3 regions of the Conexibacter sp. W3-3-2 genome follow, and region 2 is predicted to be linked to each of the others. Evidence: riboswitches for the same ligand, from Rfam matches in the RefSeq annotation. Region 2 holds a riboswitch; each other region holds the start of a gene.

Region 1 (9,248 bases), 440 kb from region 2:
CACGGGAGCGAGGTAGATCATGGACACCAGCACGTCCCCGGCGTGGGCGAGGACCATGCGGGCCGGCTATCCCTTGGCCGCTTCGGAGAGCAGCCACAGCGCGAGGATCGTGAAGCCGACCATGACGGCGAGCATGCCCGCCTGCGACCGGGTCGCCCGACCGGCGTCGCGATACAGCACGAGAGCGCGATCGTGCGCGACGGCAAGGGCGGCAACGTGGCCGAGCACGACGAACGCGACCTGCGAGTACCAGAACAGCTCGGGGCTGATCCACCCGTAGTCGATGGTCCAGGTGGCGGTACCCAGCAGGTCGGACCCGTCGCCCAGCGGGTCACTCGCCAGATAGCCCAGCGACTGTCCTTGGAGCAGGAGCAGGCTGACGTAGTGGGCGGCGATGTACGCCGCGCCGATGGGTACCAGGCCGTGGACGAAGAGCCGCGCGATCTCCCCGACGCTCCGGTCATCCTTCGCCGCGTACCGCGTCAGCGCAGCACCCAGGAAGAAGAACGCCGCGACAGCGAGCACCGCCCCCACGAGCCCGACGGCGTAGGCCAGCTCCAGGTCGTAGCGAGCGCTGAGCCCGAGGCCGTCGAACGTGTCCAGCAGGGACCGGGTCCAGTCCTGCCAGGTGGCTCCACCGCTGAAGCCGTCGAAGGATGTCGACCCGATGATGACCGCCAGCAGCGCCACGGTGCCCGAGCGAACCGGCAGTGCGGCCAACCCGGCCAACGGGGGCCGCAGGCCGATCCGCCGACCGTCACGGACCCAGGGCGAGATGCGGGACAGCAGGTTGAAGTACACGCCGAACGCCTCCGCCCGGTCACACCACGCCCGGACGCCGAAGAGCGACATGCCGACGAACTGGACCGCCGTGTAGATGCAGGTCGCAAGCGCGACGTTCGACGGGAGGTCGCCGTCCGTCGCCACCAGCTCGAGCCACGCGAAGGCCAGAAGGCCTGCTGCCGCCGGCCAATTTCCAAGCCGGTCCGGGTACGGGAGCGGCTCTGGCATCTCGAGTCGCCCGGTGACGAATCCGAAGCCGCGACCGATCGCCCGCCACGGATTGACCAGGCGGAAGACGTCGCCAATGACGATGCTGAGCGGCACGAACCCGAGCCACATGGTGATGTAGACGAGGGTCGGGCCGATGTTGGCGGTCGGGGTGTCTGTCCCCGCGAATCCCGCCCAGATCACCACCCCCAGGGTCAGGACTCCCACGACCCCGCCCACGGCCTCGATCGCGCGGGACGTCAGCGCGGCGCCGACCCGCGTCGGCAGCCAGCGCGGGTCGCCACGACCCTCCAAGCGGGGCGTCCGCCACGCGATCGCCAGCAGGACGAAGGTCACGAGGACCACCGTCGCGGCCCCGAAGCCGAACAGCCATTCGGGAATCGGAAGGTCGGCCCGGATGACGAGCCCGTGGGCGGCCGCCGAGGTCGGCAGCAGGAGCAACATGGCGGCCGCCAGGAGCGCGGGAGCACGCAGACGCGCGGGGACGAGCACCCGGCAATACTACGCCCTGTAGTGCTTTGGAGTGGCGCAGTAGACTCCGTCCGTGCCCCAGAAGCGACTCCCGGAACTGCACGAGCTCGAGCGTGAGGTGATGCTCGAGATCTGGTCGCGTCGCGAGTCGACGGTCCGTGAGGTCCTCGACGGGCTCAACGCCCGCGCCGACAAGACGCGCGCGTACACGACGGTGATGACCGTCATGAGCCGGCTCGCGGAGAAGGAGCTGCTCGTGCGCCGCCGCTCGGGCAAGACCGACCACTACTCGGCCGCGATGACACGGGCGGACTACGAGGAGCGCCGCGCCGCCGGTGAGGTGGCCAACCTCGTGGACGAGTACGGCGACACCGTCCTGGTCCACTTCGCCCGCTCGATCCAGCAGCTCGACCCCGAGCGTCGCAAGGAGCTGCGGCGGCTCGCGGGCAAGAAGCCGGCCGGCGGCGCGTAGGTCCGCTACTGGTCGAGGGCCTTGCGGATCGCGCCCTCGAAGGAGCGGAACCCGAAGGAGCCCTCGAGTCGTTCGGCGACGCGCCCCTGGGCGTCGATGGTGAACAGCCACGGCTCCGACGGCAGGTTGAAGGCCTTCAGCGGCGCGCGCAGGCCCTTGTCGAACGAGTTCTCCACGTAGACCTCCTGGTGGATGAAGCTGACGCGGTCCCCGTACTCGGACTCGAGCTGAGCTGCGATGTCGACGACGGGTCCGCACACCCGTGACTCGCAGAGCTGCGGTGTCGCGAAGACCAGTGCGACCGGCTTCTTGCCCAGGACGTCCGCAAGGCTGTCCTCGTGGAGGTCGTCGGGCGGCAGTCGCGTGTCGATGGACTCGAGGTCGCCGCCGGCGGATTCGACGGTGTCGGTGGGCGTCCGCGGTGCCGGCTCGCCGACGTCGGGCACCGCGTCGGCCTTGCCGTCGACCACCTTGATCTGTGTGCCGGACCCGATGAGCTTGCCGTTGATGTCGCTGGCGACCAGCACGTTGTAGGTGCCTGGGCCGTCGACCGTCACGCGCGCATCGTAGATCGCCGCGAACGGGTCCTTCTCGCTGGCCGCCTGCCGGGAGCGGAACGGCGGATCGGTGACCAGGAGGTCCGCCGGCGCGGCGAACGGCCCGAGGACGCGTGCCTTCCTGCCCTTCGCCAGGTAGACCACGGACGGCGCGTAGACGAATCCGGTCTTCTCGTCGATCAGGCCGAACGCCAGACGGGTGCGAGTCGACGGGTGGATGCTGGTTCCCAGTGCGACTTGAGGGCCGGCTCCGTCGAGCGACCGGCTGAGCTCGTCGAGCGTCTTCTGCCCCGGCTTCGGGAACCGGGCGAGGTCGACCGCCGTCGCCTCGGTGAGCTTTGTGCGCAGCGCCGAGGACGACGGCCCACGGGGTTCCGCTGAGCTGCCGTCCGACGCCGAATCACCTCCACAGCCGACGAGGAGTGCGGCGCAGACGCCGAGAATCGCGAGGTATCGAGTCATCGTCTACGACGGATCGTAGTACGCTTGTGGCGTCATAGCAGCGCCGAGTCGTCGTGGCACCGGTCACGGCGAGCGGGGGACCCACTCCTGGGGCGAATCGACCTCGTGTCGTAGCGCGACTTTTCCGCGCGAGTCCGTCAGCTAACCCCGTAGGCAGACGAAAAGAGATTCGCGTTGACCTACACCAGGCTGTTCCTCGTCGTACTCGCGCCCACCGTGGCGCTCCTGGCGCCCGCCGGCGCCACCGGCGCTCCCAACGCGGGCGGCGCGACGATCCCCGACCCGGCCCGCGCAACCGCAGCGACATGCGCGTCGGGCGAGAGCTGGGCCTGTCGGCACGGCCAGTCGCTCACCGTGGCCGGCACCGGCCTGGACGGAGTGACCCGCGTGGTGTTCCTCGGCGGCAAGAACTCAAAAGACGACCGGACCGCCACGCCGACGTCCGCATCGCCGACCGCCCTGGCCTTGACCGTGCCGCGCGGCGCGCGCAGCGGTCCGCTGCGCCTCGTGAGCCCAGCCGGCGGGTCCGGCCGGACCGCGCGCCTGCGCATCCTCACCACGCCCGTCCCCCAGGCCGACGTCACCGGCGGCACGACCGATCTCGCACCTGGTGAGGCCCTGATCGCCGGCTCGCGCAAGCGGATGCTGCTGCAGTACACCGCTTCCGTCGCGGGCACCGTCGAGGCGGCCCGCGTCGACAACGGTGCCGTCATGCGGTCCTGGCCCGTAGCCGCGGGCCCCGGCGAGCAGCGGTGGGACGGCACGGTCGACGGCGCCGTTGTCCCCGAAGGGCGATACGTCCTGCGCCTCGCCGGACAGCCGACGGCGTCCCAGGCGAGCTCCGCCGCCGTGCAGGTCCACGACGCGATCTTCCCGATCCGCGGCAAGCACGACCTCGGCCAGTCGGCGACCAACGACTTCGGCGGTGGACGGGGCCATGGCGGGCAGGACATGTTCGCGCGCTGCGGCACCCCACTGGTGGCGGCCCGCCCGGGTACCGTGCAGTTCGAGGCCGTGCAGTCCCGGGCCGGCAACTACGTCGTCCTGCAGGACAAGACCGGCCGCTCCTACACCTATATGCACATGCGCGACCGCGCGCTCGTGAAGAAGGGCGCACGCGTCCGGGCCGGCCAGCGGATCGGGTACGTGGGCCAGACCGGACGCGCCTCCGGGTGCCACCTGCACTTCGAGCTGTGGACCGCCCCGGGCTGGTACACCGGCGGCGAGGGCATCGATCCGCTGCCGGAGCTGCGCCGGTGGGACAGCTTCAGCTGAGCGCCGACGAGGACACCTCGGCCCGGCAGCGATGACACCGGACACCTCGTGGACGTTCGCTCCCGGCCCGGCGCTGCTCGTCGCACTGCTGCTTGGGGGCTACGTGTGGCGCTGGCGAGCGGTCAGACGGACGCCGTCGGGTGCACGCGACGCGCCGATCTGGCGGCTGCTCGTGTTCCTCGGCGGCATCGTCAGCCTCAGCACTGCCCTGTTCTCCCCGCTCGACGCGCTGGGCGAGCAGCTCTTCGCGATGCACATGGTGCAGCACGTGCTGCTGCTCGACGTCGTCCCGATCCTGCTGATCCTCGGGTTGACCAAGGTCCTCCTGCGCCCCGTCACGCGCCTGCTCCAGCCGCTGGAACGGCAGGCGGGCTGGTGGGCCGGTCCGGTCTTCGCGATCCTGCTCTACGTCGGCGTCATGTGGGTGTGGCACATCCCGGCGCTCTACGACTCGGCGGTCGAATCGTCAGCGATCCACATCCTGGAACACGTCTCGTTCACCTTCGGAGGCGCGCTCTACTGGTGGCATCTGCTCTCCCCGATCCGAGCCCGCCACGGACTCGCCGGCCTCGGACCGGTCGTCTGCATGGTCGTCACGAAGGTGCTCGTCGGAATCCTCGGGATCTTCCTGACGTTCGCCCCTCGCCCCCTGTACGACGTCTACGCGAACGGGCCCCGCTACTGGGGGTTGAGTGCCCTGGACGACCAGGCCCTGGCCGGAGCCATCATGGCGATCGAGCAGTCGGTGGTCATGGGGATCGCGCTCGCCTTCCTCTTCATCCGCGCGCTCGGGGAGGCCGACCGGGCCGATGAGCGCGCGGAACGTCACGCACTCGACGGCCAGTCGTGAGACTCGCTCAGATCTTGTCCATCCAGTAGTCCCAGAACCCCTGCGCCAGGACGGCGCCGACCACCAGCAGCCAGACCGTGAGCACCACGCCGTGGAGACTCACGAGCCGCGCGACCGGCCCTTCCAAGCGTGCCGGGACCGGGAGCCGCCCGGAGCTGACGTTCGCGAGCGTCACGTACACGAACATCGAGATCGTCATGACCCAGACGACCATGCAGTACGGACAGAGCGCCTCGATGCGATACACGCTCTGGAAGATCAGCCAGTGGACGAAGATCACGGCGTATCCCAGGCCGACCTGCGCGATCAGCCACACGGAACGGGGCAGCCGACCACCGGCGACCAGGACGAGCCCGAACGCGAAGACGACCGCGAACCCGGCGATCCCGATCAGCGGGTTGGGAAAGCCGAACGCCTCCGCCTGGTCCGACGTCAGGACCGAGCCGCACGCCAGCACGGCGTCGATGGTGCAGGCGGGCACATGGGTCGGATCCTCCAGCACCCGGACCTTCTCGACCATGAGGATGACCGCGGCCGCGAGCGCGACCGCCCCGGGAACGAGCAACACCCACCCGACGACCCGATCCAGGAACGCCGGCGCGTTGCGCTGCGGCTCGGTGCTCACCTGGCGGTGAAGGCGGACTCGATGTCGGAGCGCAGCTGGTCGGCCGACTGGAGGTTCATCATCTCACCGTTGAGGAAGAGCGTCGGGGTGCTGACGACCCCGAGGTTCGCGCCGTCCTGCATGTCCTTCTCTATCCGCGCGATCGTCGCCGGCGATTCGAGGTCCGCCTGGAACTTCGTCATGTCGAGCCCGAGGTCTTCGGCGTACCCGATGAAGACGTCCTTCTTGGAGTCCTTGGACTCCCCCCACTCTTTCTGGGTCTCGTACATGCGCTTGTACATCGGCTCGAGCTTGCCCTGCTTGGACGCCGCCTCGACCGCCTGCGCAGCGATCTTGCCGTTGCGGTGCCCCGGGAGCGGGAAGTAGCGGATGGCGAACGTCATGCGACCCGCGTACTCCTTACGCAGCTCCTCGATCAGCGGGTAGACGGCGGCGCAGGCCTCACACTCGAAGTCGAGGAACTCGACGAGCGTCACCTTCCCGTCGGCGGCGACGTCCAGCTTGTGGGTGTCAGCGCGCATGACCGGAGTCGACGCCACGGTTTCGGGTGCGGGCGTCGCCGCTGTCGGCTGGTCCGACGCGCTGTTGCCGAGCGCGAGACCGAGGATGACGGCGAGCGCGACGACGACGAGGCCGAGGCTGATCTTCAGATTGGTGCTCATGGGGTCCTTGTGCGGGAAAGCGGGAGCGGGCCGACCTCCGATACAGCGTAGTAGATTCACGCTCCGTGCCCCCGCACTCGACCGCCTGGGCCGCACCGATCGCGGCAGCGACCGTTGCAGCGGCACTCTGGGCGCTCTTTGCCGGCGGCTCGGTCAACTACGACGCCGCCTATGGGCTGCTCTGGGGCTATCAGGTCGCGGCCGGGTCGGCGCCGGAGTTCGTCGTGCCGCTTGCACCGACGCCGAAGCCGCTCGCGCTCCTGCTCGGTGTCGTCCTCTCTCCTCTCGGGGACGGGGCCGCCACCGGACTGCGGGTTCTCTCGTTCGTCACCCTCGGAGCGCTCGCCGTGGTGTGCTTCTCTTGCGCACGGAGCATCGGCGGGCGTGCCGGGGGCGTTCTCGCCGTCGTGCTGGTCCTCGGGTCGGTCCCGTTGCTGTCGTTCGGGACGCGCGGGTACCTCGACGTGCTGTTCGTCGTCTTGGCCCTCGCGGCCGCGCGCAGCCTCGCGCGGGACGCCTCCGGCGCGCGTGTGGCCGGCCCTCTGGCGATTGCCGGTCTCATCCGACCGGAGGCCTGGGTGCTCGCCGCGGCGCACCTGGCGTGGGTGTGGCGCGTGGACCGACGCGTGCCCCGCGGCCTCATGGTCCTCGCGGCGAGCCCGGTGGCCGTCTGGCTCCTCTGCGACCTCGCCGTCACCGGCGATCCCTTGTGGTCGCTGACAGGCACGCGCGCGAACGTCCAGGCGCTCGGTCGCGACACCGGCTTGGGGTCGCTGCTCACCACGGCACCCCGGCGCATCGGGGAGATCGTCCGGGAACCGGTCCTCGTCGGAAGCCTTTTGGCGCTGCTGACGTTGCGCCGGCAACCAGCGCGCCCGGAACTCGTTCTCGTCGCACTGGGCGGACTGAGCCTGCTGTCCTTCGCCGGACTGGTCCTGGCGGGATCGCCCGTGATCGGCCGGTACCTCCTTCTGCCGTCGGTCGTGCTCATCGTACTCGTGGGCGGCGCGGCCGGCAGGCTGCGGCGCGACGTCCGCGGTGCCGTCGCAGTTGCGGCGGTCGCGTTCGGGGCGGTCGCGGTAGCAACGATCCCCGCCCAGCTGGACCGGCTGTCGACGCTGCGCACGGCGCTGCGCGCCCAGACCACGATCGAGCGGGATCTCGAGGCGACGGCCCGCTCCGCACGGGCGTTCGCCGACTGCCGCCCGGTCTTTGTCGAAGGCCACCGGCAGGTGCCGGTCGTCGCCCGCACGCTCGGGCTGCGTGCCGCCACGATCCGGCTGTACCGCGGCCCCACCGACGGCCTGGCGCTCGTGGCGGCCACCGCCCGTGTGCGCAGGCTCGCCGCGCTGGACCGGACCGTCCGTCCCGCGTCTGCGGCATCTGGTGGTCCCAGGAGTGAGGCATCAGGCTCGTGGCGCCTGATAAGACGGTGCTGAGACTCATTACTATGTTGCGTAGTAGTTTAGCCTCCGGGAGTGAGCGCCACCCTGGGAACCGAGCCGATCCTCGACGCAGCCGACCGTGCTCCGAGGGGCGAGCACGACGGCCACGACCACGACGGACTGCTGGACGTCTTCGGTGCCCGCACCGAGATCGCCTTCTCGCTGCTCGCCGGCGCCGCGGTCCTGACCGGGTGGATCCTGGAGACCGTCGCTGACGTCGAGGGAGCCGTTCCGACCGTCCTGTTCCTCGCCGCGTACGTCTTCGGCGGATCGCTGACGCTGCGCGAGGCGTACCAGAGCGTCCGCGCAGGACGCTTCGAAATCGACTTCCTCATGCTCGTCGCCGCGGTGGGCGCGGCGGCGCTCGGCAAGTTCTTCGAGGGCGGACTGCTGCTCTTCCTCTTCAGCCTGGGCCACTCCCTGGAGCACTACGCGATGGGCAGGGCCAAGCGGGCGATCGAGGCCCTCGCAGAGCTCGCGCCGAAGACCGCGCTCGTCCGCCGCGACGGTGCAGAGCTCGAGGTCGCGGTGGAGGCCCTGGCCGTCGGGGACACGGTGATCGTGCGACCGAACAGCCGGATCCCGGCGGACGGCTTCGTACTCGACGGGACGAGCAGCGTCGACCAGGCGCCGATCACCGGAGAGAGCGTGCCGGTCGACAAGCAGCCGGTCGAGGACCGGACCCATGCTGCGCAGGCATCGGACAGCCTCGACGCGTCGAACCGGGTCTTTGCGGGGACCATCAACGGCACCGGGGCCCTGGACATCTACGTGACGCGCCGCGCCGCGGACAACACGCTGGCCCGCGTGGTCCAGCTGGTGAGCGAGGCCGAGACGGGGCAGTCACCCACCCAGCAGTTCACCAACCGGTTCGAGCGGTACTTCGTGCCGGCGGTGATCCTGTTCGTCCTCGGCCTGACGGTCTCCCCGGTCTTCACCGGCGAGGACTTCGGCGACTCCTTCTACCGCGCCATGGCCGTGCTCGTCGCCGCGAGTCCCTGCGCGCTGGCGATCGCCACGCCCAGCGCCGTCCTCTCCGCCGTCGCCCGCGCCGGGCGCAGCGGCGTGCTGGTGAAGGGCGGCGGACCCCTCGAGGATCTCGGCCAGCTCCAGTCGATCGCGTTCGACAAGACCGGGACGGTCACCGAGGGCAAGCCGCGGCTCACGGACGTGGTCGCGGGTGACGGCATTCCTGAGGCTCGGCTTCTGCGCGCCGCGGTCGCGGTCGAACGGCTGAGCGACCACCCGCTCGCCAGGGCCATCGTGCGGGACGGCGTCCCGCGCCTGGCCGAGGAGCCCGCGACCGCCACCGAGCTGCAGAGCATCATCGGCCGCGGGGTCCGTGCATCCCTCGACGATCAGACCATCCACGTCGGCAAGCTCGCACTCTTCGCCGAGATCGACGGGGCGGCGCCGCC
Region 2 (9,248 bases):
TGAGGCCGACCGACGTGGCGCCGGCGTCCTGGGCGCCGCGGTTGGCCGCCTCCATGAGGCCGGGGCCGCCGCCGGTGATGATCGCGCAGCCGGCCTCCCCGAGCCGCCGGGCGGTCTCGCGGGCCAGCGCGTACTCGGGCGCGTCCTGCGGCACGCGCGCCGACCCGAAGATCGAGATCGCGCGCCCGAGGTCGGCGAGGGTGCGGAAGCCGGTCTCCAGCTCCTCCGTGGCGCGCGCGGTCCGCTGCCCGTCGTCGAGGTCGGCGCGGACCGTCGGCAGCTGCGCGCCGAGCAGCTCCTCGTCGGGGCTGCGGGGCGCGCGGGCGGGGACGTCGGGGAGGCTCATGCGACCGCGGAGGCTATCCGTCGCGGCGCGGCCCGTCGCCGGCGGCGGCGAGCAGCGCGTCCGCCTCGGCGCGCCGCCGCTGGCTGACGAGCCGGCCGATCGCGACGCGGTTCGTCGCGACCTGCCCGTAGAGGAGCCGGCGCACCGGGCCGGGGAGCGCGCGGGCGCCGAGCCCCGCTGCGCGCCCCGTGCGGCCGCGCAGCAGCGGCGCCACCATCGGCGCCACGTCGCCGCCGCTGCGCAGGGCCTGTGGCGGGTCGCCGGCGCGGTGGGCGTGCGCAGCACGGAGGCGGTCCTGCGGGGGCACACCCGCCGCCTCGAGCAGCGCCTGGCCCTCTGGCGACTGGATCGTGCGCGGCACGATCGAGCCGGCCGGCACGTGGCGCAGGATCCACGCCACCGACCAGCGGCAGAAGCCGCAGTCGGCGTCGTACAGGACCGTCAGGGCGCGATCGCTCACGCCCCGGAGCGTAGATGACCGCCGCAGCGGGCCCTCGGGCCTAGAGACCCTCGGGGTGGCGGACCTCGTAGCCCTTCGTCGGGCGGCTGGAGGTGTGCCAGCGCGAGCCGCCGTCGTCCTTCATGCCGCTCGTGTCGAAGCGGATGCCCGCGACGACCGCGTACATGTGGCCGCCGTTGGCGTAGATCGTGATCCACTGGCCGGGGCCGTCCTCGCCCCAGGTCTCGTAGCCGCCGGACGGCATCGAGGACTTCACGAGGCCCGCCTTGTAGAGCGCGTAGCTCACGGAGCCGGAGCAGTCGTAGCCCTTGTCCTCCCACTTGCCGTGACCGCCACCGTAGATGTACGGCTTGTGCGAGATGGCGTTGCCGGCGGCGATGAAGTCCTTGACCGCCTGCGGGGCGTTCGCGGGGGCGATCGCCTTGCCGTCCGGTCCGACCTTCGCGCGGTCGCCGGGGGCGAGCTCGAGCGGCTGCGCGCCGACGGCGGCGTTCGGGCCGGCGTCGAGCTGGCCGCGCAGGACGGCGATGTCGTTCGCGTCGACGATTCCGTCGATCGTCAGGCCGTTGCCGCGCTCGAAGGTCCGGACGGCCTTGTAGGTGCCGGTGCCGAACTCGCCGTCGATCGTCGTGCGGGTGCCGGTGCGGGTGAGGAAGTCCTGGAGCATCTTCACGTCACGGCCGCTCATGCCCCGCTTGACGGGGATGCGCTCGCCGAGCCGGTCGGTGCTCGCGTTGCCCTGCGAGTCGAAGCCGCCGGAGGCGAGGTTCGCGCCGCCGCCGGTGGTCGCCTTGCGCAGCGCGGTGACCGTCTTGCGGCCGACGGTGCCGCTGGCCTCCAGGCCGGCGGCCCGCTGGAACTTCTGCACCGCGGACTTCGTGCCCGAGCCGAAGACCCCGTCGGTCGACGTCTTGATGCCGATCTGCACCAACAGCTTCTGGAGCTGCTTGACGTCCGCGCCCTTGGCGCCGACGCGCAGGGCGCGGTCCCCGAGCTTGGAGGACGCGGCCGACGCGGTCGCGGCCTGCGCGACCGGGACGACGAGGGCGGTGCCCGCCCCCACGCCCACGCAGGACGCGACGACGGTGACGGCGATCTGACGGAGACTTCCGGTACGGCGGCGGTACGGCTTCGGCACGGCAGGTAACCCTTTGCTCTCGACGCCTACGGGGTTAGCTGTCGGGCTCGCGCTGAGTGCTGCGCTACCCGGGTGGTTCCCGGGATTCGCCCCCGACCGATCGCTCGGTCCGTTGGGTCCCCCGTCCCGCTCCACTGGCGTGGGGCGAGCTCGGCTGGTTGCTGTTCGGCTGGGCGGGAAGGCTACAGAATCCCGCGGCGGGGGGTTACGTCAACCGACTCCGGGACCCGGAGCATCGGGCTGCTGCTGGCGCAGCACCGCGTCGGCGACGGCCAGGGCGACCTCCGCGCGCGACCGCAGCGAGTCCTCCAGCACGTGCTCGTCCGGCGCGTGCGCGCCGCCCCCGAGCGGCCCGAGACCGTCGATCGTCAGCGGGATCACGGTCGCGAGGTGGCTCGCGTCGCTCGCGCCACCGCGGGACGCGGGCACGATCGGGCGACCCAGTGCCGCGCCCGCGCGCGCGAGGACCGGCGCGGCGGGCTCGCGGGCGTCCATGCCGGGCCAGGCGCGCAGGTTGCGCACGGCGAGGGTGGCGCCGCCGACCTCGCGCGGGATCGCCGCCATCACCGGGTCGAACGCGTCGAGCCGGTCGGCGCGGACGTCGCAGAGCAGCTGCCCGCCGGCGGGGACGACGTTGAGGGCCTCGCCGCTGTGCAGCACGGTCGGCACGGCGGTCAGGCGGTCGGAGCCGGCCGGGTCGTGGTGCGCGGCGACGACGCGGGCGGCCTCGGCGAGCGCCAGGAGGGCGTTGCGGCCGTCGTCCGGACGGGCGCCGCTGTGGGCGGCGACGCCGGTGGCGGTGATCTCGAGGGTCCCGGCGGCCTTCCGCCGCACGACGACCGCGTCGCGGCCGTCGGCGTCGAGCTCGCCCGCCTCGAAGCACAGGCAGGCGTCCCAGCCCGCGAAGCGCGCGGCGTGGGCGAACGGCGCGGTGCGCCACTCCTCGTCGGTCACGAGCAGCAGCGCGACCTCGGCGAGCTCGTCGCGGCGGTCGTGCGCAAGTGCGCGCAGGACGCCGAGCGCGAGGACGTCGCCGCCCTTCATGTCGATCGCCCCCGAGCCGCGGAGCGCCCCTGGACGTCGGGGTCGGGGTGCAGCGGCTGGTGGAGCTCGTGCGAGATCACCGTGTCGACGTGCCCGACGAGCACGATCCGGCGGGATCCGGTGCCGGGCACGCGGATCAGGAGGTCGTCGGCGTTGCCGGCGGTCGAGCACGTCAGGCGCTCGACGAGCGCGTCGGCGGGCAGGTCGGCGGTGAGGGCCGCGACGCACCGCTCCGCGCCGGCACGGTCGCCGGAGGGCGAGCTGATGCCCACCAGCGCCTCGAGTTCGTGGACGGCCGTGGCGGCGATCCGGGCGGCGTGCGAGCGGGTCCAGTCGGGCATGCGAGGGGCGTACAGTAGATCCATGGGCCATCTCTCCGTCGGTGACGCCGCCCCGGACTTCACGCTCCCCGGCACGGACGGCGCCTTCACCCTCTCCGAGCACCGCGGCCGGCGGGTCGTGCTGCTCTTCTACCCCGGCGACGACACGAGCGTCTGCACGAAGCAGTTCTGCGACTACCGCGACCACGCGGAGGACCTCGCGGCGCTGCCGGCGGTCGTCGTCGGGATCAGCGGCGCCGACAAGGCGTCCAAGGACGCGTTCCACCGCAAGTACGACCTCAACGTCCCCCTGCTGGCGGACGAGGACGGCGCGGTCGCCGCCGCCTACGACATGGACTCGAAGGTCATGGGCGTCAAGCGCGGCACGGTGATCGTCGACGAGACCGGCACGGTCGCGTACGTGCACAGCTTCCGCTTCGCCCTGAAGTACAAGACGGTCGACGACCTGCGCGAGATCCTCGAGCAGCTCCCGGCCCCCGGGATTCCGTCAACCTGAGCGCCGGCCACCGAGCAACCCTCGACCACGGGTCGAGGGTCGGTCGCGGCCGCGAGGTGACCACGGGATCGCCGACGCCCGCTCGGATCCCCGGGTCACCCTGAACCCTCGAGCACTGATCGAGGGTTGAGCGCGGCGCGCCGGGCGCCATAACCCCGCGGTCCCCTCCCACCCGGTCCGCCACCACGCCCGAACTGGGTGATCGGGGACCCAGATATGGCATCCAGATCACCCAGAACGCCCGGGGCGGGGCGGCGCGGACGGCGCCGGGCCGCGCTTGGCGGTGCTGGCCGGCGCGGCCCCGGCGCGACCGTGCGCACACCCCGCACGCCCCGCCAGACCGGGCCCACCCGCCGACCGCGCCCGAACTGGGTGATCCGGGCCCCGGATATGGCACTCGGATCACCCAGAACGCCCCCGGGCGGGGGCCACGACGACGTGCGCCCCGGCAGAGCCGGGGCGCACGGTGCAGCGTGAGGTGGGGCGCGCGGGTCAGGCGCCGAGCACGGCGGCGAGGCGGGACTCGATCGCGCCGGTGACCTGCTCGCGGATCGGGCCCTGCTCCAGCCGCTCGACGGTCGCCTCGAGGAAGCCCTCGATGACGAGCCGGCGGGCCTGCGCGGTCGAGAGACCGCGGGAGCGCAGGTAGAACAGCTGGTCCGGGTCGATCTGGGCGATCGCGGCCGCGTGCGTGCAGCGCACGTCGTCGGCGAGGATCTCCAGGCCCGGGATCGCGTCGGCGTGCGCCTTCTTCGACACGATGAGGTTGCGCGACTCCTGGAAGGCGTCGGTCTGCTGGGCGCCCTCGTCGACCTTGATCATTCCGCGCCAGACGGTGGACGACCGGTCGTTGAGGATCCCGCGGAACGCGAGGTCCGACGTCGTGTTCTCCGCCGCGTGCTCCTGCAGCGTGTCGACGTCGAGGTGCTGGCGACCGCGCGACGCGTACGCGCCGGTCACCGAGGCGTGCGCACCCGGGCCCGACAGCGTCGTCTCGAGGAACACCTTGCCGTTCTTGGAGCCGAAGCCGAGCGTGACCCAGTCGACGTGCCCGTCGCGGGCGACCTCCGCCCGCTGCGCGCCGAAGACCCAGGTCTTCTCGTTGAGCTCCTGCGCGGACACGTAGCGCAGCCGCGCGTTCTGGCCGACGATCAGCTCGACGACCCCGTTGACGAGCCCGTCGGCCTCGTCGTCGGCGCTCACGAGCTGGTCCCAGACCTCTGCCTCCGCGCCGTCCTCGAGGACCACGAGCGTGCGCGTGTAGAGCGCGCTCCCGGCCTGCTCGTGCACGGCGGTGACGAGGATCGGGGCCTCGATCTGCACGCCGCGCGGCACGTACACGAAGACCCCGTCGCTCCAGTGCGCGTCGTTGCGCGCGACGAACGGCGAGTCCGCGACCAGCGTGCCCAGATGGCGCTCGACGAGCTCGGGGTGGCGCGCGGCCGCCTCGGCGATCGGCAGCACGATCGGGCCCTCCGACGTGGCGTCCGCGCTCGAGGCGACGGCGCCGCCGCCGACGCGGACCGCGCCGTCGAAGTCGAACACGGAGCGGTCCGGCGCCTCACCCGACCGCGCCGGAGCGAAGCCGTCGAGGTCGAGCCCGTCGATCGGGGTGAACTCCCAGCCGGGGACGCCGCGGAAGCTCGGGAGCTCCAGCTCGCCCGCCCGCTCCACCGCGCCGACCCGGCGGGCGGTGAGCCAGTCCGGCTCGGTGATCGCGGTGGCCATCTAGCCGATGCTCCCTTCCATCTGCAGCTCGATGAGGCGGTTCATCTCGACCGCGTACTCCATCGGCAGCTCCTTGACGATCGGCTCGATGAAGCCGTTGACGATCAGCTTCGCGGCCTCCTCCTCCTCGAGCCCGTGGGCCTGGAGGTAGAAGAGCTGCTCCTCGCCGACCTTCGTGACCGAGGCCTCGTGTCCGATGTCCACGTCGTCCTCGCCGATGCGGATCGTCGGGTACGTGTCGGTCCGGGACTGCGGGTCGAGCAGCAGCGCGTCGCAGACGACCTTCGACTTCGCGCCGTGGGCGCCCTTGGCGACCTCGAGCAGGCCGCGGTACGAGGACCGGCCGCCGTCCTTGGAGATCGACTTGGCGAAGATGTTCGACGTCGTGTTCGGCGCGGCGTGGATGATCTTGCCGCCCGCGTCCTGGTGCTGGCCCTTGCCGGCGAACGCGATCGACAGGATCTCCCCGTGGGCGCGCTCGCCCATGAGGTAGACGGCCGGGTACTTCATCGTCAGCTTCGAGCCGAGGTTGCAGTCGACCCACTCGACGGTCGCGTCCTTCTGGGCGACCGCGCGCTTGGTGACGAGGTTGAAGACGTTCTGCGACCAGTTCTGCACGGTCGTGTACCGGATCCGCGCGCCCGGCTTGGCGATGAGCTCGACGACGGCGGAGTGCAGCGAGTCACCGGAGTACGTCGGGGCGGTGCAGCCCTCGACGTAGTGCACGTAGCTGCCCTCGTCGGCGATGATGAGCGTGCGCTCGAACTGGCCCATGTTCTCCGTGTTGATGCGGAAGTAGGCCTGCAGCGGCATCTCGACGTGGACGCCCGGCGGGACGTAGACGAACGAGCCGCCCGACCACACGGAGCTGTTCAGCGCAGCGAGCTTGTTGTCGTTCGGCGGGATGACGGTCGCGAAGTGCTCGCGGACGAGGTCCTCGTGCTCACGGAGCGCGGTGTCCATGTCGAGGAAGATCACGCCCTGCTTCTCGAGCTCCTCGTTGACCTGGTGGTAGACGACCTCGGACTCGTACTGGGCGCCGACACCGGCGAGGAACTTGCGCTCCGCCTCCGGGATGCCGAGCCGGTCGAAGGTGTTCTTGACGTCCTCGGGCACGTCGTCCCACGAGCGCTCGGCGCGCTCGGACGCGCGGACGAAGTAGTGGATGTCGTCGTAGTCGACCTCGGCGAGCATCGGGGAGCCCCAGGTGGGCTGGGGCCGCGCCTCGAAGTACTCGTAGGCCTTCAGGCGGAACTCGCGCATCCACTCCGGCTCGCTCTTGAACTCGGAGATCTTCTCCACGATCTCGCGGTTCAGGCCCTTGGGGGCCTTGTAGAGGTAGTTCTCCGCGTCGCGGAAGCCGTAGCGCTCGGTGTAGTCGGCACCGAACCCCTTGAGCGCGGCCTCTTCCTCGGTGAGGACCTTCGTGCTGATCTCGGGCGTGGCCATAAGTGCGTGCTTCCTCGCAAGTCGTTTCCGTGCGAATACCGACTCGTGGAGTCGGCATTTCATTGTAGCGCCGTGTCCCTCTCGGCCCCCTCGCGCCCGGCGATTCTGTCAGCTGGTACGGGCGCATCGGCGCCCGCGATCGCGTTCAGCCCGCCAGGTCGCAGACGTAGTGCGCGCTCGTGGCGCGCGCACGCCCCGCGCGACGGGCCGCCGCGGCCGCCGCCGGCCGCGCGCCCGGCCCGGCGCTGATCGGCGCGTGGCTGCTCAGCAGCCGGTCGGTGCCCGTCTGCAGGTCGCGCACGACGACGCCCGGCACCCCGGCGGGCTTCCCGAGCACCCCGGCGGTGGTCGTGTAGGCGAGCACCCGGCCGTCGCCCGAGAGGACGGGCTCCCCCGCGCCGCCGGTCCGCCCGCGCGAGACGACCGTGGTGCGTCCCGTCGGGAGATCGACGTGCAGCACGGTCGAGCGGCGCCCGTCGCCGCGCTCGCGCGCGGTGAACACGAGCGCCCGGCCGTCCGCCGAGAGCGCCGGGTCCAGCGCGACGCGCCCGGCGACCGCGGCGACGAGACGCGTGGTCCCGGCGACGACGTCGCGCAGGTAGATGCGGGAGGCGCCGCGCGGGCCGCCACCGAGATTGCCCGCCGTGCTCGCGAACGCGACGAGCCGTCCGTCGGCGCTCGCCGACGGCTCGCGGGCGTCGCCGTCGGCCGCCCGCCCGTCGGGGCCGTCCGCCCGGCTCACCAGCACGGTCTGCCCGGTGGCGAGCGAGCGGCGGTAGACGAGGGCCCGCCCGTCGGCGCCGGCGTCGCCCGCCGTGAGCGTGACGAACCGGCCGTCGGCGGTGATCGACGGCTCGTACACGGTCCCGTAGCCGCTGCCGCCCGCGATCCGGCGTGTCTTCCCGGTCGCCCGGTCGAACAGGAGCAGCGCGTTCGTGGAGCGGCCGCCCGGCCCACCGTCCTGGGACATTTCGAAGACGACCCGCCGGCCGTCACCGCTGACCGACGGGTTGTACGCCGTACGCGAGGCGGACGGACCGTCCCGGTGGCTGATTTCGAAGCGCGTGTTCGTGACCCGGTCGATGCCGATGACGCGCATGTGGCCGTAGCGCTTGGCGAACGTGAGGTTGCCCGCGGCGCGCTCGGCGACGACCGTGCTCCCGTCCGCGGAGACCTGGCTGTTGTAGGTGGACTGCGGCAGCCGTGCCGGGGGCGTCAGCTCGGCGGGCGTGGACGCGGGGTCGGCGAGGGCGGCGGCCTGCACGTGGATCTCGCCGAGCGCGGTGGCCTGCGGGATCGTCGCGCGGTAGGCGTCGAACACGACCGTGGCGCCGTCGGCGGTGATCGTCGGGCGGTTCGCGTAGTCGTTGGGCGGCAGCAGCGGCCGCGACCCGGGTCCGGTCCGGGGCGGCCCGTTGTAGCGGCGCTGCCCGAGGAAGCGGGGCAGCTGGCGCAGCTGGCGGTCCAGGAGGATCGCCGCCTGCCGGGACGTGAACGCGCCGGAGCGGGTCCCCGCCGCGGCGGCGTCGCGGAGCGCCCGGGCGGCCGCACGCTGGACACTCGCCTGCGTGCGGCCATAGAGCCGCCCGATCTCGTTGGGGCTGAGCTCGGCACGGCGCAGCGCGAGGTAGCGGGCCTTCGACGGCGCGCCGAAGATGGTCGTGGCCCGGTCCGGGATCGCGAGCTGGTGCAGGGAGTGGAACAGCAGGTGCTGGCTGAGATGGCCCTGGTCGAGCGTCCGGCGCGCCCGGGCGAGCAGCCGCGAGGCGAGCGCCGGGGAGGCGGTGCGCAGGCGTGGGGCGACGAGCGCGCGGGCGGCCCGGTCGAGCGTGAGGCCGCGGCGGGTCGCGAGCTGGCCGAGGGTGTGGGCGCGGTCGTCGCGCAGGTGGCGCCAGATCCGTGCCCGGGTCGTGCCGAGCACCGCGTAGAGCCGTGCCTCGTCGTAGGGCAGCCAGTGCTGGTAGACCCACTGCTCGGTCGGCAGCCAGTGCGGCAGGGCGCCCGCCGGGGCGTCGGAGTCCTGCGCGACCGCGGTCGGGGCGAGGAGCAGGAGCGCGGCGAGCGCCGCGAGCACGGCGCGGCGCACGGCGTCAGTCCACGTCGACCTTGACGACGCCGTCCTCGACGAGGACCTCGAACCGCTCGACGGCCTCGTAGGCCGGGAGGTTCTTCGGCGCCCCGGTGCGCAGGTCGAAGACGGAGCCGTGCCGGGGGCACTCGACCGTGCAGGCGCGCTCGTCGAGCTC
Region 3 (9,248 bases), on a different contig from region 2:
GCGCAACCTCGCCGAGCCCGTCACGGTCCACCAGGCCACCTGGCGACGCGCCGCACCTCGGGCCGTCCCGGCGATCGACCCGGTCTGCCGCATGCGCATCGACCCCGCGACCGCGATCCGCTCGACGCACCATGGCCAAGAGCTGTGGTTCTGCTCCCCGGAGTGCACGGCGCGGTTCCACCGCTCCCCAGAAGCCTTCACCAAGTCCTAGGACCCGTAGGAAGAACACGCAGAGGCCCAGTAGGGCATGCTGTACCCGGTGCTCGCCGGAATCCTCATCGCAGCGCTCGCCGGGCTCTTCGCCCGCCTCATGGTCCCGGAGCCCAAACCGCCGCGGGCGGCCGCCGTTCTGGCCGGCTTCCTCGGCATGCTCTCCGGCGCCCCGATCGCTCATAAGATCAGTGCCGATCACGAGTTTCACGCCTTTCGCCCCGAGAGCACGATCGCCGCCGTCGCCGGCGCCTACGTTCTGCTCGTCCTCCTACGACTGGTCATCCGCCGCTTCGGTGCATCCGAGGAACGACGCCTCTTCTCCTGACGCGCCTCGCCGAACCCTGGGCGGTCGCACGCCCGCACCACTTTCTCCTACACTTCGTCGGAATGCGAGGCGTGCGAGACCCAGACATGCAGTTCAGGATCAGAGCTGCCGTTCGTCACGGCAACCGAATCCGGTGGTTCGCAAAAGCCCGGAGCCTGCGGGCCTACGGCGCCAACGGTGCCTCGCTCGCTTCCCGGATGCGATACGTGCTCTGGGACCCGGAGGTAGGGGACTTCTCCTTCGACCTGGCCGACCTCGACGCCGCAGCGCACTTCCTCGCCGCGAACTTCGAGGTCACGCCCGAGGTTGCCCGCCAGCTGCTCGAGGAGCCCGCCCAGGACGAGCGACTGCAGCGCGACTACGCCGCCCTTCGTCGGCCCGCGCTCCTGCGACCTCAGATGGCCCTCGGGCACCGCCCGCTGCTCTGGGCCCTGATCCGGCTACGGCGCCCGCACGTCGTGGTCGAGACAGGCCTGTGGTACGGACTCGGAGCCATGGTCATGCTGCGCGCACTCGAACGCAACGTCGAGGACGGAGGTCACGCCGGACGGCTGATCAGCTTCGACCCCGACCCGACCGCGGGATGGATGGTTCCCCAGCGCCACGCCGACCGCTGGACCTGGGCGCGGGCCACCACCCAGGACGCACTCGCCGCCAACCTCGCCGGCATCCGCGTCGACCTCTTCGTCCACGACACGCCCTCAGAGCCCGACCTCGAACGGTACGAGTTCACCACCGCGGCCGACGCGGCCGCCCCGGGCGCCGTCCTGTGCTCGGGCAACGGGCAGAACACCCCGGCGCTCCGCGAACTCTGCGACCAGCGCGGCTTCCCGTTCATGCACCACGACTACGCCGCCGCGGGCCACTTCTATCGCGGAAACGGGATCAGCTTCGCCACCGCGACCCGCATGACCAAGACCCTCTGAACCGTCACGGACCGGGCGGTCCTTGCAGAACCGCATAACGCGGCGAACCAGGTCGAGACCAACTCCTACGATACGTAGGATAAACGGATGGTCCCTGTCTTCCGGGCGGGAGCAGCGCTCCTCGCCGGCATCCTCATGGCCCTTCTTGCCGGCCAAGGCACCTCCGGCGCACGCCTCCCCGATCCCGCCGACCTCGCCGCACGAGCGGAATCCACCCGCGCAACGATCGTCCGAACCCGGCTGCGTGAACGCCGGCTGGCGCTGAGCATCAACTCCTTCCAGCGCCGGATCACCAAACTCGGAGCGCGCGGAGCGGTCCTCGAGCGCCGACTACAGACCCTCCGCACCCGCTACGCCGCCCGCGCAGCCGCCCTCGCCACGACCCGCAGAACACTGCGACGTCAGCGGCGGCGGACCGCCCGGCTTCGCAGCCGGCTCGGCCAGGTCCGAGACCTGCTCGCGGTCCGGCTCGTCGCCGAGTACAAAGCAGACCCGCCGGACCTCGTCAGCGTCGTCATCGGCAGCGACGGCTTCGCTGGCCTCCTCGAGCGCCGGGAGTTCCTGCGCCGGCTGCAGCGCAGCGATCAGGAGCTCATCCGTCAGGTCAGGCGCGCACAGACCGAAGCCGGGACCGCGATCGCCGCCCTCAAGCCACTCCAAGACCGCCAACAGACCGCCGCTCGCCGGGTCCGCCAACAGGCTGAGACCGTCCAGGCCGCCCGCAACGACGTCGCACTGATCGAGCTACAAATCGCCGCGGCACGCGACACGCGCCGACGCTCACTCGCCCTGGCGAAGGTGTCCCGTCGTCGCCAAGAACGTCACCTCGTCGCACTCCAGCGCGAGCAGCGCCGAGTGAGGGCGATCCTCGCGAAGTCCGCCCGGCAGGCACCAGCCAGTGCTTCGGCCGCGCCGACAACGACCGCAGGCGGAGCGCTGCAGATGCCTGTCTCCGGACCGCTGACCAGCCCGTTCGGCCCGCGCTGGGGACGTCTGCACGCCGGGATCGACATCGCCGCCCCGGGCGGGACGCCGATTCGAGCTGCAGAGGCCAGCCGCGTGGCCACCGCCGGCTGGATGGGGGGCTACGGGCTCTACACCTGCATTCAGCACACCGCCTCCAAAGCCACCTGTTACGCCCACCAGTCGCGCCTGGGTACCCGGACAGGCGCGACCGTCCGCCGCGGGGAGATCATGGGCTACGTCGGCAACACCGGCAACTCGTTCGGGGACCACCTGCATTTCGAGGTAAGAATCAACGGACAGCCGGTCAACCCGCTCGCATACCTCTAACTCCCTACTCCTACGAGATGTAGGATAAAGGATGTGATCGTGACCGCCTTTCGAGCCTGGCAGCTGCGTCAGTGGGTGGCAGCCGCCGCGGGGACGGCGCTGGCCGCCGCGGTGATCGGCATCCCGACCGGGATCATCCAGACGTCGTACTACACGCGAATGACCCCGGTGCTCTGGTGGAACTGGCCCGTCTGGGCGGCCTCGTCGCTGCTGCTCGGGCTGACGGCGGCGACCTATCTACGGGCAGCCCCGCAGAGCCCGCGGGGGACGACCCGCAACGCCGGTGCGACGCTGCTGTCGACCTTCGCGGTCGGCTGCCCGGTCTGCAACAAACTGATCGTCGCGCTCGTCGGCGTCTCCGGCGCCCTGGACTACTGGGCACCGGTCCAGCCACTCCTCGGTCTGGCCGGTGTTGCGCTCCTGCTCGCCGGGCTGCGGATTCGCCTGCGGGGCCAGATCTCCTGCGCCAGCCCGCAGGTCGTCGGCGTCCCCGCCGGCTAACGCGCGCCAGGCCGCACGAATCCCACAGCGCCCCCGGCGTCAGGCCCATAGTTCCGGCGTGACACCGCGTCCGATGAGTTCCCTTCAACGACGGTCAGCTCGCCCCGCGGACCGACCTTCTCCACCACACCCATGTGCTCGTCCCACAAGATCAGGTCGCCGGGCCTCGGGACGTCGCTCCTCTTGAGGGTCCGGCCGGTCCGCGACGCCCACGACCATACGTCGTCAACACGCGCAAAGCCCTGACCCGCGTCGCCAAGAGGTGTGCCGGCCCGCGCCGACACCCACGAGGCGAAGTACGCACACCACGGGCCCACGGGACCCCCCGGCACAGAGCGACGGTACTCAGCGATCCTCGGCGAGTCATTGGAACCGGGAGGGGCCTCGCGCACGCCGACCTCGGCAGCGGCGAACGTCGCCGCCGAATCCCCCGCGTTCGAACGCGATGGGGGAGACGCCGTCGCGCTGGCCAGGACCGACGAGAAGGCGACCGGCGAGTCGGTCACCTGGACGGGAACCGGCCCGGGGACGTACTGGCGGATCTCAGCGATCCGCGCCACGACCAGCTCAACGCTCATGAACCGGTGATCGGCAGACACAGCATCTCCTACACTCTGTAGTGATGACGAGTTCGTCGGACGATCCGGCTTCACAGGAGACGACGCCCATCGGGCGCCGCGCGTTTCTCGGAACACTCGCAGTCGGCGGGGTGACGCTGGCCACCGGAAACGCGCTCACCGACGCCCTCGCACGACTGGCCTCACCCATCACCGGCCGGCTTCCGCAGGGCGTCCGCGACGCTGTCCCCGCGTCATCGTCGGGATGGCGGATCTACACCGTCTCGCGCCCCATGCCGCAGTTCGAACCGTCGCGCTGGCGGCTCGATATCGACGGCGACGTGACACAACCAATCCGCTACAGCTACGACGAGCTCCTCACCCTTCCTCGCACGACGCAGACCTCCGACTTCCACTGCGTCACCGGATGGAGCGTCCAGAACGTGCGCTGGGAAGGGGTGAGCGTCGCAGCGATTCTTGACCGAGCCGGGCTCCTCGCGGGCGCCCGTGCCGTCCGGTTCGTTTCCGCCGAGCGCCCCTACGTGGACTCACTGACCCTCGCTCAAGCCCGCCTCGACGACGTCCTGCTGGCCTACCGCATGGACGGACGAGCACTCTCCCGCGCGCACGGAGCCCCGCTCAGACTCGTCGTGCCGAAGATGTACGGCTACAAGAGCGTCAAATGGGTCGAGCGCCTGGAGGTGACCGGCGACCGGTCGCCGGGATACTGGGAGCAGCGGGGGTACGACGCCGACGCGTGGATCGACCCCGACGATGCGGTCTGAGCTCGTCCCGCGGTTCAGCGCCACCGCGCGCGCCCTGCATTGGATCCACGCAACGGGGTTCCTGGCGATGACCTCTACCGGCCTTGCCCTGTACGTCCCGGCCTGGAGTGGACTCGCCGGCGGCCGGACAGCGCTGAAAGCCGTCCACCTCGCGGCCGCCGCACTCTGGTTTGCCGGCATCGCGGCGACCGTGGCCGTTGCCGACCGCAGGGCCCTTCGGTCAGCCCTTCACGACCTCGAGCACTTCGACGTCGACGATCGCCGCTGGTTCAGAAACCGCCGGGTCCCCCAAGGACGCTTCAACGCCGGCCAGAAGCTGCATACCGCGCTGCAGGCCGGGCTTGCCTGCCTGCTCGGCCTCTCCGGAGCCCTGCTGTGGCTCGGCGAGCGCAACCACGCCTTGCGCACCGATGGCGCGCTCACCCTGCACGATGCCGCGGGCACCGTGGGACTCGTCCTGCTCAGCGGCCACCTGTGGTTCGCCGTCATTCAGCCGTCCACCCGTCCAGCGCTGCGCGGGATCGTGACCGGCCGGGTCTCACGGGACTGGGCACGCCACCACCACCCGAAATGGGACCCGCGCCACGAGACCCGACCGCCGACCGCTCCCGGGCAACGCCTCGTCGCGCTCGCAAGCCTCGCGCTCGGAGCCGGCGTCGCGCTCCTCTTCCTCCGTGAGGGCGACCTTCTTCCGCTCTGAGCCATCACGAGGCCCTGAGCCTGGAGCCGCACCGGGGCCGTCCACCCTCGCGCCCGGCGGTTCGACGACGCCGCGGCCCTTGCTGCCGCGCGACCCGGGCTACCCGTCGTCTGGACCCGCGGCCGATGACCCGAGGGCGACCCGTCGGTACAGCACCGCGCCCGTGAGCGTCTTTCCCGCGGATTGCGCCCACCCATGACGGCGTCCAACGCTCAGGGCCTCAAGCACTTCACGTTGCTGGCACCCCAGCATCCCGGCGAGGTCCCGTGCTGTCACGGACCGTCCATCGAGCCGCTCCAGCGCGAGGCGGAGAGCGGCGATCAAGTCACTCATCGCCACCCCGTTATACCGGAATTCAGCTAAAAGAGTCCCAGCGACGAAGCTCGGGCAACGGGTCGACGCCCTCGCCGCCCGTGTACCACCCAGGAGCCGTCCAGAGCTCGAAGTGCAGATGGCATCCGGACGCGCGGCCCGTCTCGCCGACGTACCCGACCCGCTGACCGGCCAGCACCTTCTGGCCCTTCTTCACCAGCGCGGCATCGCGCATGTGCATGTACACGTAGGACTGGCCGGCCGCGTCCTGGAGAACCACGTAGTTCCCGGCGCGGTCCTGCGTCGCCGCGAACTGCACCGTCCCGGGCCGAACAGCGACCAGCGGCGTTCCGCACGCAGCGAACATGTCCTGGCCGCCATGTCCCCGGGCACCGCCGAAGTTGTTCGTGTCGCTCTGACCGAGGTCGTGCTTGCCACGGATGGGGAACATCGCGTCGTGCACCAGCAGCGACTGCGCGCTGGCCTGCGAGGCGGTCGGCTGGCCGGTCAGCCGCAACTCGTAGCGGCCATCGGCCACGACGCTGCCGTTGGCCGTGCCATCCCAGCGAATCTCGCCGCTCCCTGCCGGCACCGGCCATGAACGGACCGCCACGCCGTCGCTCAGACGCACCGCCTCGACCGTGCCGGCGCCCGACGCCGAGTACCGCAGCACGGCCCGCTTACGCGACCCGGCGATCAGCGCCTCCCCGGGCTTGAGATCGGCCGCGGCACCAGTCACGTCCGCCTGAGGAGCCGCGCCCGTCAAGATCCGCAGCTTCCGGGTGCGACTCGATCCGCCCGCGGGGCTCTGCAGCCGCAGGACGCCCGACCGAGCGCCGCGCGGCACCGTCACCACGAGTTGCTCGGCGGACCTGGTGACCGGCACCGCCGACCGGTCGTCGCGCGAGCCCTTCCCGCCGAGGAAGGCGACACGCTCGACCCCATCGAGACCTTCGCCGGCGATCGTCAGGGTCTGCCCGACCCGGCAGGCCCACGACTCGCCCGATGCGCAGGTCGCGACCGACGCCACCGCACGGTCCGGAATCGCCGCGCCTCCGGTCGAGGTCTGCGCGCCGGCAGGGGCTGCAGACACAGCGGTGGTCATCAAGGCGAGCACGGTCAGGCTCGTGATCCGTCGGGGGTGCACCAAAGGCTCTCTTTCGTCGGCCTACGGGGTTAGCTGACGGGCTCGCGCAGAAAGAGTCGCGCTACGACATACGGTCGATTCGCCCCGTGAGTGGGTCCCCCGCTCCTCGACACGCGAGGACTCGGCGCTCCTATGACGTGTAGGAGATTACTCCACGGGACGGCGTTATGTCGATCCAGTCAGCGCGCACCAGCTCACGGGGTGCCGCGGCACCGGTATTGCACCGAGATCTGAGGCCTGCAGTACGTTGCGCGCGTGGGACCGGTCAGGACACGACGCCTGCTGTGGCGCCGCAGCGTGCGCTGGGCGTTGCTCGGTGTGCTCGCCGTCATCGCGGCATCGGTCGTGATCCATCACCCGGCTCCGGTCGCCGACCACGGCGACGGTCACCACCACGCGATCAGCGAGCTGTTGCTGTGCGTGGCGCTGGCCGGAGCCGCGCTGCTCAGCGCGACCGCAGCAGCACTCACGAGCATGGGGGGGACGTTCAGGCCGTCGTCGGTCTCCGTCCCTCGCGGCCTTCCTGCACCGGCGGTCCCGGCGCCCCGCGCGCGGGCCGGGCCCCCCGGCCGCCACTCGATCCTGCGGATGTGACGAGGGCGCGCGCCCCATCCTCTCGGGTGGGCGGCGACGACCCCTTTCCATCTTCCACAGGAGAACACCAGCATGGCCAGCCCGCTTCACCGCGCCCTCGACAAGGTGCGACTGCCGTACCGCTCGCGCCGGTTTCGCGCCGCGCTCGACATCCAGCCCCGTGCCGACCTCGTCGGGATCGCCGACCCCACCTACGGCGGCTACGTCGTCCCGGCCTCGCTGCTGCGGGAGGACAGCGTCGTGTTCCTCTGTGGCACCGGGACCGACATCACCTTCGACCTCGAGCTCATCTCACGCTTCGGCTGCCGCGTACTGGCGATGGACCCGGTCCCCGCCGCCGCGGAGTACGTCGCGCAGGCGGCCGCCGACGAGCCCCGTCACGAGTTCCTGCCCTACGCGCTGTGGAACGAGGACACCGAGCTCACCTTCCACGCTCCGCGCGTGGAGGGCTACATCTCCCATTCGGCCACCGACATGCACGGCACGGAGGTCGCGTTCACCGCGACCGCCCGCCGGCTGGCCACCCTTGCCGCCGAACGCGGAGTCGGACACGTCGACCTGCTGAAGATCTCCGCCGAAGGCAGCGAATACACCATCCTGGACGACGTGCTCGCCTCCGGGATCCCCGTCACGATCATCGCCGTCGAGTTCGCGACCCCGGTCAAGCCGGCCGTCCCGCTGGCCCACGTCGAGAAGCTCACCTCGGCCGGGTACCAGCTCGTCGCCGCCCACACCGCCGACTACAACTGGAAGCTCACCTTTGTTCGGACCTGAACAGGTCAGTGCGCGTGATGGGCGTGCACCAGGGCGTGCCCCTTGCCGCGGGCGATCAACCACCGGTTCGCGGCGAACGCGAAGGGAAACGCGATCGCGAACCCGCCGAGCATCGGGCCCCAGAAGAGCAGCTCGTCAAGATAGGCGTCCATCGCTCCCGGGTATAGGGCCATGAACCCGTTGTCGATGGCCTCCATGATCGAGATCGACACCGTGTCGGTCGCCAGGGCGATCGGCACGATCGCGCCGATCGTCATCCCTGCGCGGTAGAGCGGTAGGGACGTGAGAAGGTAGCCGAAGACGAACGCCAGACCGACCGCCAGGGCGATCGACGCGAGGTCGCCCCAACCCAGCGCGGTCGAGATGACGAGTCCGAGGATCTCGCCGATCAGGCATCCGGTCATGCAGTGCAGCGTCGCCGTGACGCTGAGGCGGTTGAGGCTCTGGGCTCCGTGATCCATGACCTCACCCCCCGCCGCATGAGGCGCGCGACCGCACCTATCAGCTCATCGGTGCGGTCCTCCCGGAGCTGGCCCTCAGCGCCCATGACGCAGTGGTGGGCGTGCTGATCGAGCAGGCCGAGGGCGACCTTGTCGAGGGCCGCCTGGATCGCGCCGATCTGCGTCAGGACATCGATGCAGTACCGGTCGTCCTCGACCATCGACTGCACGCCGCGCACTTGGCCCTCGATGCGTCGCAACCGCTTCTGCAGCTGGTCCTTGCTCGCGCTGTATCCCCGCGCCGAGGTGGTGGAAGTCGTCGTCATGCACCCAACAGTAGCAGTACCCCCAGGGGGTATGCTAGCCTCCGTCTTGCATACCCCCACCCCGTATCTACGAGAGGACGAGCATGACCCAACTCAGCGAGCGCACCTACACCGTGACCGGCATGACCTGCGGACACTGCGAACTCAGCGTGCAGGAGGAGGTCGAGGAGCTCGCGGGCGTCACCACCGCACATGCGGACCGCACCACCGGAACGCTGACCGTCACCGGCACCGACCTCGACGACGCAGCGATCCGCGCCGCCGTCGCCCAGGCCGGCTACGAGACGGGGAGCGCCTGATGAACCCCCCGACCCGCATCGCGCTCTTCGCCGTCACCGTCGGACTCGCCGCAGGC

Evidence for each region. Region 2 has a riboswitch for cyclic di-AMP ahead of GKE82_RS21130 (peptidoglycan-binding protein). Riboswitches for the same ligand answer to the same signal wherever they lie in the genome.
Region 1: it holds a riboswitch for cyclic di-AMP, as region 2 does, so the genes downstream of both, GKE82_RS19000 (M23 family metallopeptidase) here and GKE82_RS21130 (peptidoglycan-binding protein) in region 2, are expected to answer to the same signal.
Region 3: it holds a riboswitch for cyclic di-AMP, as region 2 does, so the genes downstream of both, GKE82_RS30450 (peptidoglycan DD-metalloendopeptidase family protein) here and GKE82_RS21130 (peptidoglycan-binding protein) in region 2, are expected to answer to the same signal.

What each region holds. Positions count from the first base shown of each region.
Region 1 is NZ_WLYW01000001.1:3,961,777-3,971,024, reverse strand. It holds gene GKE82_RS19020 (hypothetical protein) at 1-57, opposite strand, end outside; gene GKE82_RS19015 (fenitrothion hydrolase) at 67-1,230, opposite strand; gene GKE82_RS19010 (BlaI/MecI/CopY family transcriptional regulator) at 1,556-1,954, shown strand; gene GKE82_RS19005 (hypothetical protein) at 1,960-2,973, opposite strand; cyclic di-AMP (ydaO/yuaA leader) riboswitch at 3,005-3,145, shown strand; gene GKE82_RS19000 (M23 family metallopeptidase) at 3,148-4,248, shown strand; gene GKE82_RS18995 (cytochrome c oxidase assembly protein) at 4,280-5,098, shown strand; gene GKE82_RS18990 (vitamin K epoxide reductase family protein) at 5,106-5,723, opposite strand; gene GKE82_RS18985 (thioredoxin domain-containing protein) at 5,720-6,385, opposite strand; gene GKE82_RS18980 (hypothetical protein) at 6,451-7,824, shown strand; gene GKE82_RS18975 (heavy metal translocating P-type ATPase) at 7,864-9,248, shown strand, end outside.
Region 2 is NZ_WLYW01000001.1:4,403,652-4,412,899, reverse strand. It holds gene GKE82_RS21140 (TIGR00730 family Rossman fold protein) at 1-346, opposite strand, end outside; gene GKE82_RS21135 (DCC1-like thiol-disulfide oxidoreductase family protein) at 360-806, opposite strand; gene GKE82_RS21130 (peptidoglycan-binding protein) at 847-1,944, opposite strand; cyclic di-AMP (ydaO/yuaA leader) riboswitch at 1,952-2,101, opposite strand; gene GKE82_RS21125 (M20/M25/M40 family metallo-hydrolase) at 2,155-2,988, opposite strand; gene GKE82_RS29155 (hypothetical protein) at 2,985-3,329, opposite strand; gene GKE82_RS21120 (peroxiredoxin) at 3,352-3,825, shown strand; gene sufD (Fe-S cluster assembly protein SufD) at 4,318-5,553, opposite strand; gene sufB (Fe-S cluster assembly protein SufB) at 5,554-7,002, opposite strand; gene GKE82_RS21105 (PD40 domain-containing protein) at 7,148-9,088, opposite strand; gene GKE82_RS21100 (non-heme iron oxygenase ferredoxin subunit) at 9,093-9,248, opposite strand, start outside.
Region 3 is NZ_WLYW01000003.1:125,587-134,834, reverse strand. It holds gene GKE82_RS31085 (adenylate/guanylate cyclase domain-containing protein) at 1-211, shown strand, start outside; gene GKE82_RS25505 (hypothetical protein) at 248-538, shown strand; gene GKE82_RS25500 (class I SAM-dependent methyltransferase) at 736-1,464, shown strand; gene GKE82_RS25495 (M23 family metallopeptidase) at 1,552-2,757, shown strand; gene GKE82_RS25490 (hypothetical protein) at 2,797-3,258, shown strand; gene GKE82_RS25485 (CHAP domain-containing protein) at 3,255-3,836, opposite strand; gene GKE82_RS25480 (molybdopterin-dependent oxidoreductase) at 3,881-4,600, shown strand; gene GKE82_RS25475 (cytochrome b/b6 domain-containing protein) at 4,590-5,300, shown strand; gene GKE82_RS30450 (peptidoglycan DD-metalloendopeptidase family protein) at 5,656-6,729, opposite strand; cyclic di-AMP (ydaO/yuaA leader) riboswitch at 6,763-6,896, opposite strand; gene GKE82_RS25465 (hypothetical protein) at 7,015-7,353, shown strand; gene GKE82_RS25460 (FkbM family methyltransferase) at 7,426-8,127, shown strand; gene GKE82_RS25455 (DUF4396 domain-containing protein) at 8,133-8,531, opposite strand; partial or broken gene GKE82_RS29445 (metal-sensitive transcriptional regulator) at 8,597-8,893, opposite strand; gene GKE82_RS25445 (heavy-metal-associated domain-containing protein) at 8,977-9,192, shown strand; gene GKE82_RS25440 (hypothetical protein) at 9,192-9,248, shown strand, end outside.